2 regions of the Stenotrophomonas sp. a6 genome follow, and region 1 is predicted to be linked to the other one. Evidence: predicted binding sites of a transcription regulator. Region 1 holds the regulator's gene; the other holds the start of a gene.
What was found. Region 1 encodes FliA, which starts transcription of late flagellar genes. Its sites were predicted from a motif close to TAAAGTTTNNCNNNCNNNGGCCGATAA; they were not measured.

Region 2: a site for FliA is predicted at 1,811-1,837, ahead of Q9Q79_RS20290 (GGDEF domain-containing protein). Genes of this name have one in related genera too.

The regions. Positions count from the first base shown of each region.
Region 1 covers NZ_CP133161.1:2,108,305-2,112,913, reverse strand. Annotated here, with positions in the region: gene flhF (flagellar biosynthesis protein FlhF) at 1-1,144, shown strand, start outside; gene Q9Q79_RS09790 (P-loop NTPase) at 1,131-2,018, shown strand; gene Q9Q79_RS09785 (RNA polymerase sigma factor FliA) at 2,015-2,758, shown strand; gene cheY (chemotaxis response regulator CheY) at 2,816-3,208, shown strand; gene Q9Q79_RS09775 (protein phosphatase CheZ) at 3,208-3,813, shown strand; gene Q9Q79_RS09770 (chemotaxis protein CheA) at 3,816-4,609, shown strand, end outside.
Region 2 covers NZ_CP133161.1:4,439,624-4,444,232, reverse strand. Annotated here, with positions in the region: gene Q9Q79_RS20295 (YchJ family protein) at 91-483, shown strand; gene Q9Q79_RS20290 (GGDEF domain-containing protein) at 487-1,767, opposite strand; gene egtB (ergothioneine biosynthesis protein EgtB) at 1,918-3,189, shown strand; gene egtD (L-histidine N(alpha)-methyltransferase) at 3,186-4,160, shown strand; gene Q9Q79_RS20275 (lytic murein transglycosylase) at 4,245-4,609, shown strand, end outside.

The sequences.
Region 1 (4,609 bases):
GGGCCCGGCCGTCACCGCGCCGGCCAACCGCGCCCGCTTCCAGATCGACCCGCCGCACGACACGCATCACGAAAGCGTGCCCCCCGCCGTGCAGCCGCCGCCGCTGCCGGGCGCTGCCATGGCCGATGTCCAGCCTGACATCGCCGCCAGCGAAACGGCAGCGCTCGAAGCCGCCGGCGAAGCCAGCCCGGCCCCCATGCTGGCCCCGGCACCGACGCTGACCGTGGTTGCCCAGGACGACGCCGAAATCCGCCAGCTGCGCCAGGAAGTGGCCGGCATGCGCCAGGTGATCGAGCGCGAGATGAACCGCTTCACCGACGAGCGCCTGCGTGGCAGCCCGGTGCGCGCCACCGCGCTGGACCTGATGGACGAGTACGGTTTCGACGCCGGGCTGGCCCGCGACGTGGCCATGCAGATCCCGCTGGAGACCGAAGCCCATCGTGGCCGAGGCCTGATGCTGGGGCTGATCTCGCGCAAGCTGCCGATCGCCCCGGTCGACCCGCTGGAAGAAGGCGGCGTGATCGCCCTGGTCGGCCCGACTGGCGCCGGCAAGACCACCACCATCGCCAAGCTGGCCTCGCGCTTCGCCGAGAAACACGCGCCGCGTGACGTCGCCCTGGTGACCACCGACACCACCCGCATCGGCGCCCGCGAGCAGCTGTACGGCTACGGCCGCCAGCTCGGCATCGCGGTGCACGAAGCCAACAGCGGCACCGACCTGGACCAGCTGCTGGAACGCCTGAAGGACTACAAGCTGGTGCTGATCGACACCGCCGGGCTGGGCCCGCGCGACCGCGCGCTGGCCGCGCAGCTGCAGTGGCTGCGCGCCGCCCGCCAGGTACGCACCCTGCTGGTGCTGCCGGCCAACACCAGCTTCGGCGACATGGACGAGGTGGTCCGCCGCTTCGGCGCCGCCAACCTGCAGGGCCTGGTGTTGAGCAAGCTGGACGAGACCGGCCGCTTCGGCAACGCCCTGTCAGTGGCCGTGGACCACGCCCTGCCGATCACCTGGGTGACCGATGGCCAGGATGTTCCGGAGGACCTGCACCGGGCCAGTGCGGCCAATCTCGTACTTCGCCTTGAAGATTTGCGCCGCGCGGCCGATATGCCCTGCAACCCGGAGTTGAACCATGCCGTCGCGTGAGTACGCCAAGCTGACCAAGACCTTCCCGCTGTCGGCCACCCGCAGCGAGCCGCTCGGCCCTGTGCGCACCATTGCCGTAACTGGCGGCAAGGGCGGCGTGGGCAAGACGAATGTGTCCGCCAACCTGGCGGTGGCACTGGCCGGGATGGGCAAGCGCACGCTGCTGCTGGACGCCGACCTGGGCCTGGCCAACATCGACGTGATCCTGGGGCTGAACCCGACCTTCACGCTGGCCGACCTGGTCGCCGGCCGCTGCTCGCTGGACGACGTCATCGTCGAAGGCCCGAACGGCGTGCTGGTGGTGCCGGCCGCGTCCGGCCGCCGGCACATGGCCGAGCTGGCCCCGGCCGAGCACGTCGGCCTGGTCAACGTGTTCTCCGAGCTGGAACGCGAACTGGACATCATGGTGGTGGACACCGCCGCAGGCATCACCGACGGCGTGCTGACCTTCTGCCAGGCCGCGCAGGACACCGTGGTGGTGGTCTGTGACGAGCCGGCCTCGATCACCGACGCCTACGCGCTGATCAAGGTGCTGTCGCGCGAACGCGGCGTGGACCGCATCCAGGTAGTGGCCAACATGGTGCGCGACCCCAACGAGGGCCGCGTGCTGTACGAAAAGCTGACCCGCGTGTGCGAGAAGTTCCTCGCCGATGTTTCGCTGAACTACCTGGGCTGCGTGCCGCAGGACGACTGGCTGCGCCTGTCGGTGCAGCGCCAGCAGCCGGTGGTGAAGGCCTACCCGTCCAGCCCGGCCGCGCTGGCGATCACCGAGATCGCGCGTCGCACCGCACGCTGGCAGGCGCCGACCGAACCGCGTGGCGGCGTCGAGTTCTTCCTCGAGCGCATCCTCAAGCAGCGCGGGGTGGCCGCATGAAAGGCGCAGCCCAGTACAGGGAAGTCCAGCGCTCGGCGGCCAACGAGGTCATCGCCCAGCATTCGGACCTGGTGCGGCGCATCGCCCACCACCTGGCCGCGCGGTTGCCGGCCAGCGTTGAAGTGGACGACCTGATCCAGGCCGGCATGATGGGCCTGATCGAAGCGTCGCGCAGCTACGACGCCGACCAGGGCGCCTCGTTCGAGACCTATGCCTCGATCCGCATCCGCGGTTCGATGATCGACGAGATCCGCCGTGGCGACTGGGTGCCGCGCTCGGTGCACCGCCGTGCACGCGATGCCGCCGCCACCATCCGCCGCCTGGAACAGAGCAGCGGCCGCGCCGCCAGCGCCACCGAAGTGGCCGCAGCGATGGAGATGCCGCTGCCCGAATACCTGCGGTTGATGGAAGACGCCGCCCGTGGCCAGGTGCTGAGCCTGGAGTCGCGCATCGAGGACCAGGGCGAGCTGGACACCGTCGCCCAGGGCGGCCCGACCCCGCAGCAGGTACTGGAGCGTGGTGAGTTCGGCCGCGAGCTGGGCAAGGCCATCGGCCACCTGCCCGAGCGCGAACAGCTGGTGCTCTCGCTCTACTACGAGCAGGAACTGAACCTGAAGGAGATCGGCGCGGTGCTCGGCGTGAGCGAGTCGCGGGTCTGCCAGATCCACGGCCAGGCGGTGCTGCGCCTGCGTGGCCGGCTCAAGATTTTCGAGGCGGCGGACGCCGGCCTGGAAGAATGAACATGCCCGAGGCGGCTGCCCCCGGCCGCCCGGAATGAACAACAAAGGAACTCTGCTTTGAACAAGAACATGCGCATCCTGATCGTCGATGACTTCTCGACCATGCGTCGGATCGTCAAGAACCTGCTGGGCGATCTGGGCTTCACCAATACCGCCGAAGCCGAGGACGGGCATGCCGCGCTGTCGCTGCTGCAGAGCCAGCCGTTCGATTTCGTGGTCACCGACTGGAACATGCCGGTGATGACCGGCATCGAGCTGCTGAAGGCGATCCGTGCCGATGCCAAGCTGAAGACCCTGCCAGTGCTGATGGTCACCGCCGAAGCCAAGCGCGAACAGATCATCGAAGCCGCCCAGAACGGCGTGAACGGCTACATCATCAAGCCGTTCACTGCGCAGACGCTGGAAGAGAAGCTCGGCAAGATCTTCGAACGCCTGGCGGCCAGCGCCTGATGGATACCACGGTCGACAAGAGCGCCCTCGCCCTGCGCCTGCAGGAAGCCCTGGACGCACTCGAGTCCGGTGACGAGGCCGCCTGGCGGCAGCGCATCGACGGACTGGTCGCGCTGCGTACGCAGCCGATGATGAGCGGCCTCTCGCGGCTGGCCCGCGAGCTGGGGCAGGCACTGGGTGAGCTGCCGACCGTGCCCAGCGAGGCCGGTGAGCTGGACGACGCCTGCGCACGCCTGGACCACGTGGTGGCAATGACCGAACAGGCCACGCACCGCACCCTGGACCTGGCCGAGGAATGCCGCAGCCTGACCGAACAGCTGCGTGCTGAAGGCCTGCAGCCGGGCCAGGACGCGCAGCTCGAGCGCATCCGCCACAACCTGACCGAGATCGCCCTGACCCAGAGCTACCAGGACCTGACCGGGCAGATCATCCGTCGCGTGGTCGGCATCGTCCGCCGCGTGCACGAGGGCTTCGGCGCACTCGGCCTGCCGCCGGAACAGCATCGCACCGACCCGGAACTGGCCGGGCCGGCACTGAAGGGACTGGACCGCCACGCGGTCTCGCAGAACGACGCCGACGACCTGTTGTCGGATCTGGGGCTGTAAGCATGAGCGCGGTATCCGACGACATCACTGCCGACTTCATCATCGAGGCACAGGAAATCCTGGATCGCCTGGGCGAACAGCTGGTGTCGCTGGAGCAGGCACCGCAGGACACCGAGCAGCTCAACGCGGTGTTCCGTGGATACCACACGCTCAAGGGCGGTGCCGGCTTCCTTGGCGTCACCGCGATGGTCGAACTGTGCCACGCCGCTGAAGAGGCCCTGGGCATCGCGCGTGCCGGGCAGGCGGTGCTGCAGGCCCACCACTTCGACGCCGCCCAGCAATCGCTGGACTACCTGCAGTCGATGCTGGACGCCGTGTCCTCCGGCACCGAGCCAGGCTATGCGCCGCCGGACCTGATCGCGCAGTTCGACATGAACGGTGGCACTGCCGCGCCGGTCGCTGCGGCCGCCCCTGCGGCAGCTGGCAGCGACCTGATCACCGACGACGAATTCGAGGCCCTGCTCGACCAGCTGCATGGCGGCAACGCACCGACCGCGGTCGCGCCGGCCCGGAAGGCCGACGACGGCCTGATCAGCGAAGACGAGTTCGAAGCGCTGCTGGACCAGCTGCACGGTGGCGCTGCGCCAGGCGCGAAGCCTGCTGCCACCGTCGTGGCGGCACCTGCCGCTGCACCGCGCCCGGCGCCCGTACCGGCGCCCGCCGCCAAGCCGGCGGCCAAGCCGATGGCCGAGGCCGAGCACACCGTGCGCGTGGACACCAAGCGCCTGGATGCGATCGTCAACCTGATCGGCGAACTGGTGCTTTCCCGAAACCGCCTGAAGACCCTGCGTGCACG
Region 2 (4,609 bases), 2.2 Mb from region 1:
ATATGGGGGCGCGACAGCATACGCCTGTCCTGCACTGGTTGACCGGTGCCCCGCGTGGATCCATCCGCACAACCCGGCGACAATGTCCGCATGAGCCGAAAACCCACCGATCCCTGCCCCTGCGGCCTTCCCGCCGAATACGCCGCCTGCTGTGGCCGTTTCCATGCCGGTGAGGCCGCCCCCGATGCCGAGCGCCTGATGCGATCACGTTACAGCGCCTATGTGCGGGGACTGGCGGACTATCTGCGCCAGAGCTGGCATCCGGATACCCGTCCGGCCGAGTTGTCGTTGGATGACGCGCCCGGCCAGCGTACGCATTGGCTGGGCCTGACCGTGCACGAGCACACCGTCACCGGCGCCGACAGCGCCGAAGTGCGCTTCACCGCCCGCTACCGCGTGGGCGGCGGCAGCGCGGTGAAGATGGCCGAGCACAGCCGCTTCCTGCGCGTCGACGGCCGCTGGTACTACCTCGACGCGGTGTGAGCCTCAGCCGCCGCGTGCCGCCAGCACGCGCTGGCCGGCATGCGCGCGGACCTGGTTGCGACCACCGTCCTTGGCTGCGTACAGCGCCTGGTCGGCGGCCTTGATCACTGCCGCTGGCCGCTCATCCACGCGGCTGTCTGCCAGCCCGATGCTCACCGTCACCTGCACCGTCTGCCCGCTTCCGCCGCGTCCGCGCTGCCGGCGCCCTGTTTCATCGTCGCGGCTGCGCGTGCTCCGGTCGCGCAGCTGCATGCGGGTGTCCTCGATGGTCTGCCGCAGCGCCTCGACTGCATCCACGCAGGCCGCTGCGGGACGATCCAGGAACACCACCGCGAACTCCTCGCCGCCATAGCGGAACGCCCGGCCACCATCGCCCACCCGGCCCAGGCGCGAGGCCACCAGGCGCAGCACGTCGTCGCCGGTGTCGTGGCCGTGGGTGTCGTTGAACGACTTGAAGTGGTCCACGTCCACCATCGCGATGCTGTAGGTGCCGCGCGCCCGCTGCAGGGTCTCATTGAAGGCGCGGCGCCCCGGCAGGCCGGTCAGCTCATCGCGGAAGGCCATATGGAAGGACTCCTGCAGCATCGCGCCCAGCATCAGCAGCAGGGCCGCGCTGGCCAGTGCCGGCAGTAGCACCGGCTGCAGGAACACCCGTGGCAGCATCCACCACAGGCACAGCAGGGCCAGCAGCATCGCCGTGTGCAACGGGCGCGGATGCCGCCAGGCCTGCCAGCCCAGCGCGGCGGTTGCCAGAAGGAACAGCAGCGCTGGCAGCTGTGCCAGCGCGTTCCAGTCGGCCGGAATCCAGCTCCAGTGGCGGTTGGACAGCAGATCGTGCATGCCCCGGGGTTGCTGCGTGGCCAGCAGCAGGAAGATCATCAGCGCGGTGCCACTGGCAACACTCCGCAACAGCAGGTCGTGGCGGCGCCGCCCGCGCTCGGGCCACAATGCCAGGCCCGCGAACAGCAAGGGCAACCAGGCCGAAATGGCATGGAAGCGCAGCGGTGTCAGCGCCGTGACGTGGCCGCTGTGCAGGTAGCCGCCCACGTCCTGGTGCAGCAGCGCGAACATGACCGCCACCACCAGCAGCAGGCAGAGCGTACGCACCTGGTGGTAGAGCAGGGCAAGGCCGGCGCCGAGGCAGGCCAGCAGCCAGGGCAGGATGCGTTGGGCCGGACTGGCAACGTCTTCGTTGCCCAGTGCTGCCCACAGCACCACGGCAACCAGCACGGCGGGCAGCACGAACAGGTAATGCGCAGGCTGGCGGAGCGGATGCAGGGGCAAGCAGGAATTCCAGCGCGGTGACGACGCGGCCGCAGCATTGCCGTTAGCGGCGTTCGCACCGGCTTCTTGAATGCGGGATGGTCACGCATGTGAACGCGTTGACGTCGAACGATGACATCGCACTCACCCTGTTGCGCAGATGCTGCCCGGATGGACAGCGTAGCCACCGCCGTCGCTGCCCCGCAGCGCGATCTCGCCCGCCAGTACGCATGTGTGCGGAACCGCAGCATGCACCTGGCAGCCCCCCTCAGCGCCGAAGATGCCATGCTGCAGAGCATGGCCGATGCCAGCCCGAGCAAATGGCACCTGGCCCACACCACCTGGTTCTTCGAACGCTTCGTGCTGGCCGGCTTCCCACCTGCACCGGCGCATGACCCTGCCTGGGACTACCTGTTCAACAGCTACTACAAGAGCCTCGGCCCGGCGCATGCCCGGCCGCAGCGTGGGCTGCTGTCGCGGCCATCGCTGCAGCAGGTGCGCGACTACCGCCAGCAGGTCGATGCACAGGTGCAATCGCGGCTGGCGGCAGGCGACCTTGATGAGCAGGCACTGCAGCACCTGCAGTTGGGCCTGCAGCACGAACAGCAGCACCAGGAACTGCTGCTCACCGACATCAAGCACGCGTTCTGGTGCAATCCGTTGCAGCCGGCCTACCGCGAGGACCTGCAGCCTGCAACCAGCCCTGCCAGTGCGCAGGGCTGGATCGAGTCGCCCGAGCGCATCGTCACCATCGGCGCCGCAGCCTGGCCGCAGCACACCGCCTTCGCCTACGACAACGAATCGCCGGCGCATCGCGTGCTGCTCCCCGCGCACGCACTGGCCGAGCGTCCCGTCAGCAATGCCGAGTACCGCGCTTTCATCGACGCCGGCGGCTACCGCGAACCGCGCTGGTGGCTCAGCGAAGGCTGGGCGCTGCGCGAAGCCGAGAGCTGGCAGCACCCGCTGTACTGGGATGACGCCCTGCAGCGCGAGTACACCCTGGGCGGTTGGCGCGAACTGGATCCGCATGCGCCGGTCTGCCACCTCAGCTACTACGAGGCCGATGCCTGCGCCCGCTGGGCCGGTGCGCGCCTGCCCAGCGAGTTCGAGTGGGAGGCTGCCGCCGCAACGCTGCCGCCTCGCGGTCATTTTGCCGATGACGATCGGCTGCACCCGCAGGCTGCAGGGGGCAGTGGACTGCGTCAGCTGTTCGGCGATGTATGGGAATGGACCCACAGTGCGTATGGCGCCTACCCGGGCTTCCGCCCTTTCGCCGGCAACCTCGGTGAATACAACGGCAAGTTCATGTGCGGGCAATGGGTGCTGCGCGGTGGCAGCTGCGCCACGCCGCGTGGCCACGTGCGTGCCAGCTACCGCAATTTCTTCATGCCCCCGGCGCGTTGGCAGTTCTCCGGGCTGCGCCTGGCCAGGGATCTCGCATGAGTACGGTGCACGACGCACTGCAGGCGCTGACCGATCTCACCCCCGGCCGCCAGCAGATCCTCACCGACGTGGTGGCCGGGTTGTCGCGCACGCCGCGCCAGCTGCCGTCCAAGTACTTCTACGATGCGCGCGGCTCGCGCCTGTTCGAGCAGATCACGCAGACCCCCGAGTACTACCCCACGCGCACCGAGCTGGCCCTGCTTTCACGGGTACTGCCGGACATCGCCCGAAGCGTCGGGCCGCACCTGCACGTGGTGGAACTGGGCAGCGGCAGTGGCCGCAAGACCGCGTTGCTGCTGGCCGCCCTGCACGACCCGGTGGCCTACACGCCCATTGAAATCTCGCGTGCCGCGCTGCTGTCCAGCATCGACCACCTGGCCCCGGCGCTGCCCGAGGTGGAGATGCTGCCGGTCTGTGCCGACTTTACCCGTCCCGTCGCCGTACCCATGCCCGAACGCGAACCCGCGCGACGGCTGCTGTTCTTCCCCGGTTCCACGCTGGGCAACTTTGAAGGCGAAGACGCGGTCGCGCTGCTGCGCGCGATGCGCCAGACGATGGGCCGCGACGGCCTGGCTCTGGTCGGCATCGACCTGCACAAGAATCCGGCGCTTATCGAAGCAGCCTACAACGATGCGCAGGGCGTCACCGCCGCATTCACCCTCAACCTGCTGGCCCGGCTCAATCGCGAGATCGGCAGCGACTTCGATCTCGACGGATTCCGTCACCGCGCCCGTTACAGCACCGCGCGGCTGCGCATTGAAACCGACCTGGTCAGCCAGTGGGCGCAGGACGTCCATCTGGATGGCCGGACCTTCCATTTCGAGGCCGACGAACCGATCCGCGTCGAATACAGCCACAAGTACACCGACGAGAGCTTCGAAGCGCTGCTGCAGCCGGCTGGCCTGCAGGTCATGCAGCGCTGGGATGCTGAAGGCCCGGCCTATGGCCTGCGCCTGTTGCGTGCCATCTAGGGCGGACGGCCAGCCGGTACCGCTTCAGGTTCAGCAGCAGCGCTACCCCTAAGATGGCCGTGCAACGGCAACACGGAGGACGCCATGCCCATTCTGACCACGCTCGGCCTGGCGGCCGCTCTTGCCTCGGCGCCGACAGCGCCCGCCGCGCCTGCCGGCGACATCGATCCGGCGTTCAGCCGCTGCCTGTCGGGCCTGCAGGCCACCGCTGTGACACAAGGCATCAGTCCCGACCGTTTCAACGCGATCACCGCCGGCCTCACCCCGGACCCGAGCGTGCTCGGCCTGCTCGATGCACAGCCCGAATTCACCACGCCGATCTGGGACTACCTGGCCGCGCTGGTCGATCGCCAGCGCGTGGCTGATGGCCGCGCCCTGCTGCAGCAGCACCGCGACCTGCTCGATCGCGTGTCGGCGCAGTACGGCGTCGATCCGGCCACTATCGTCGC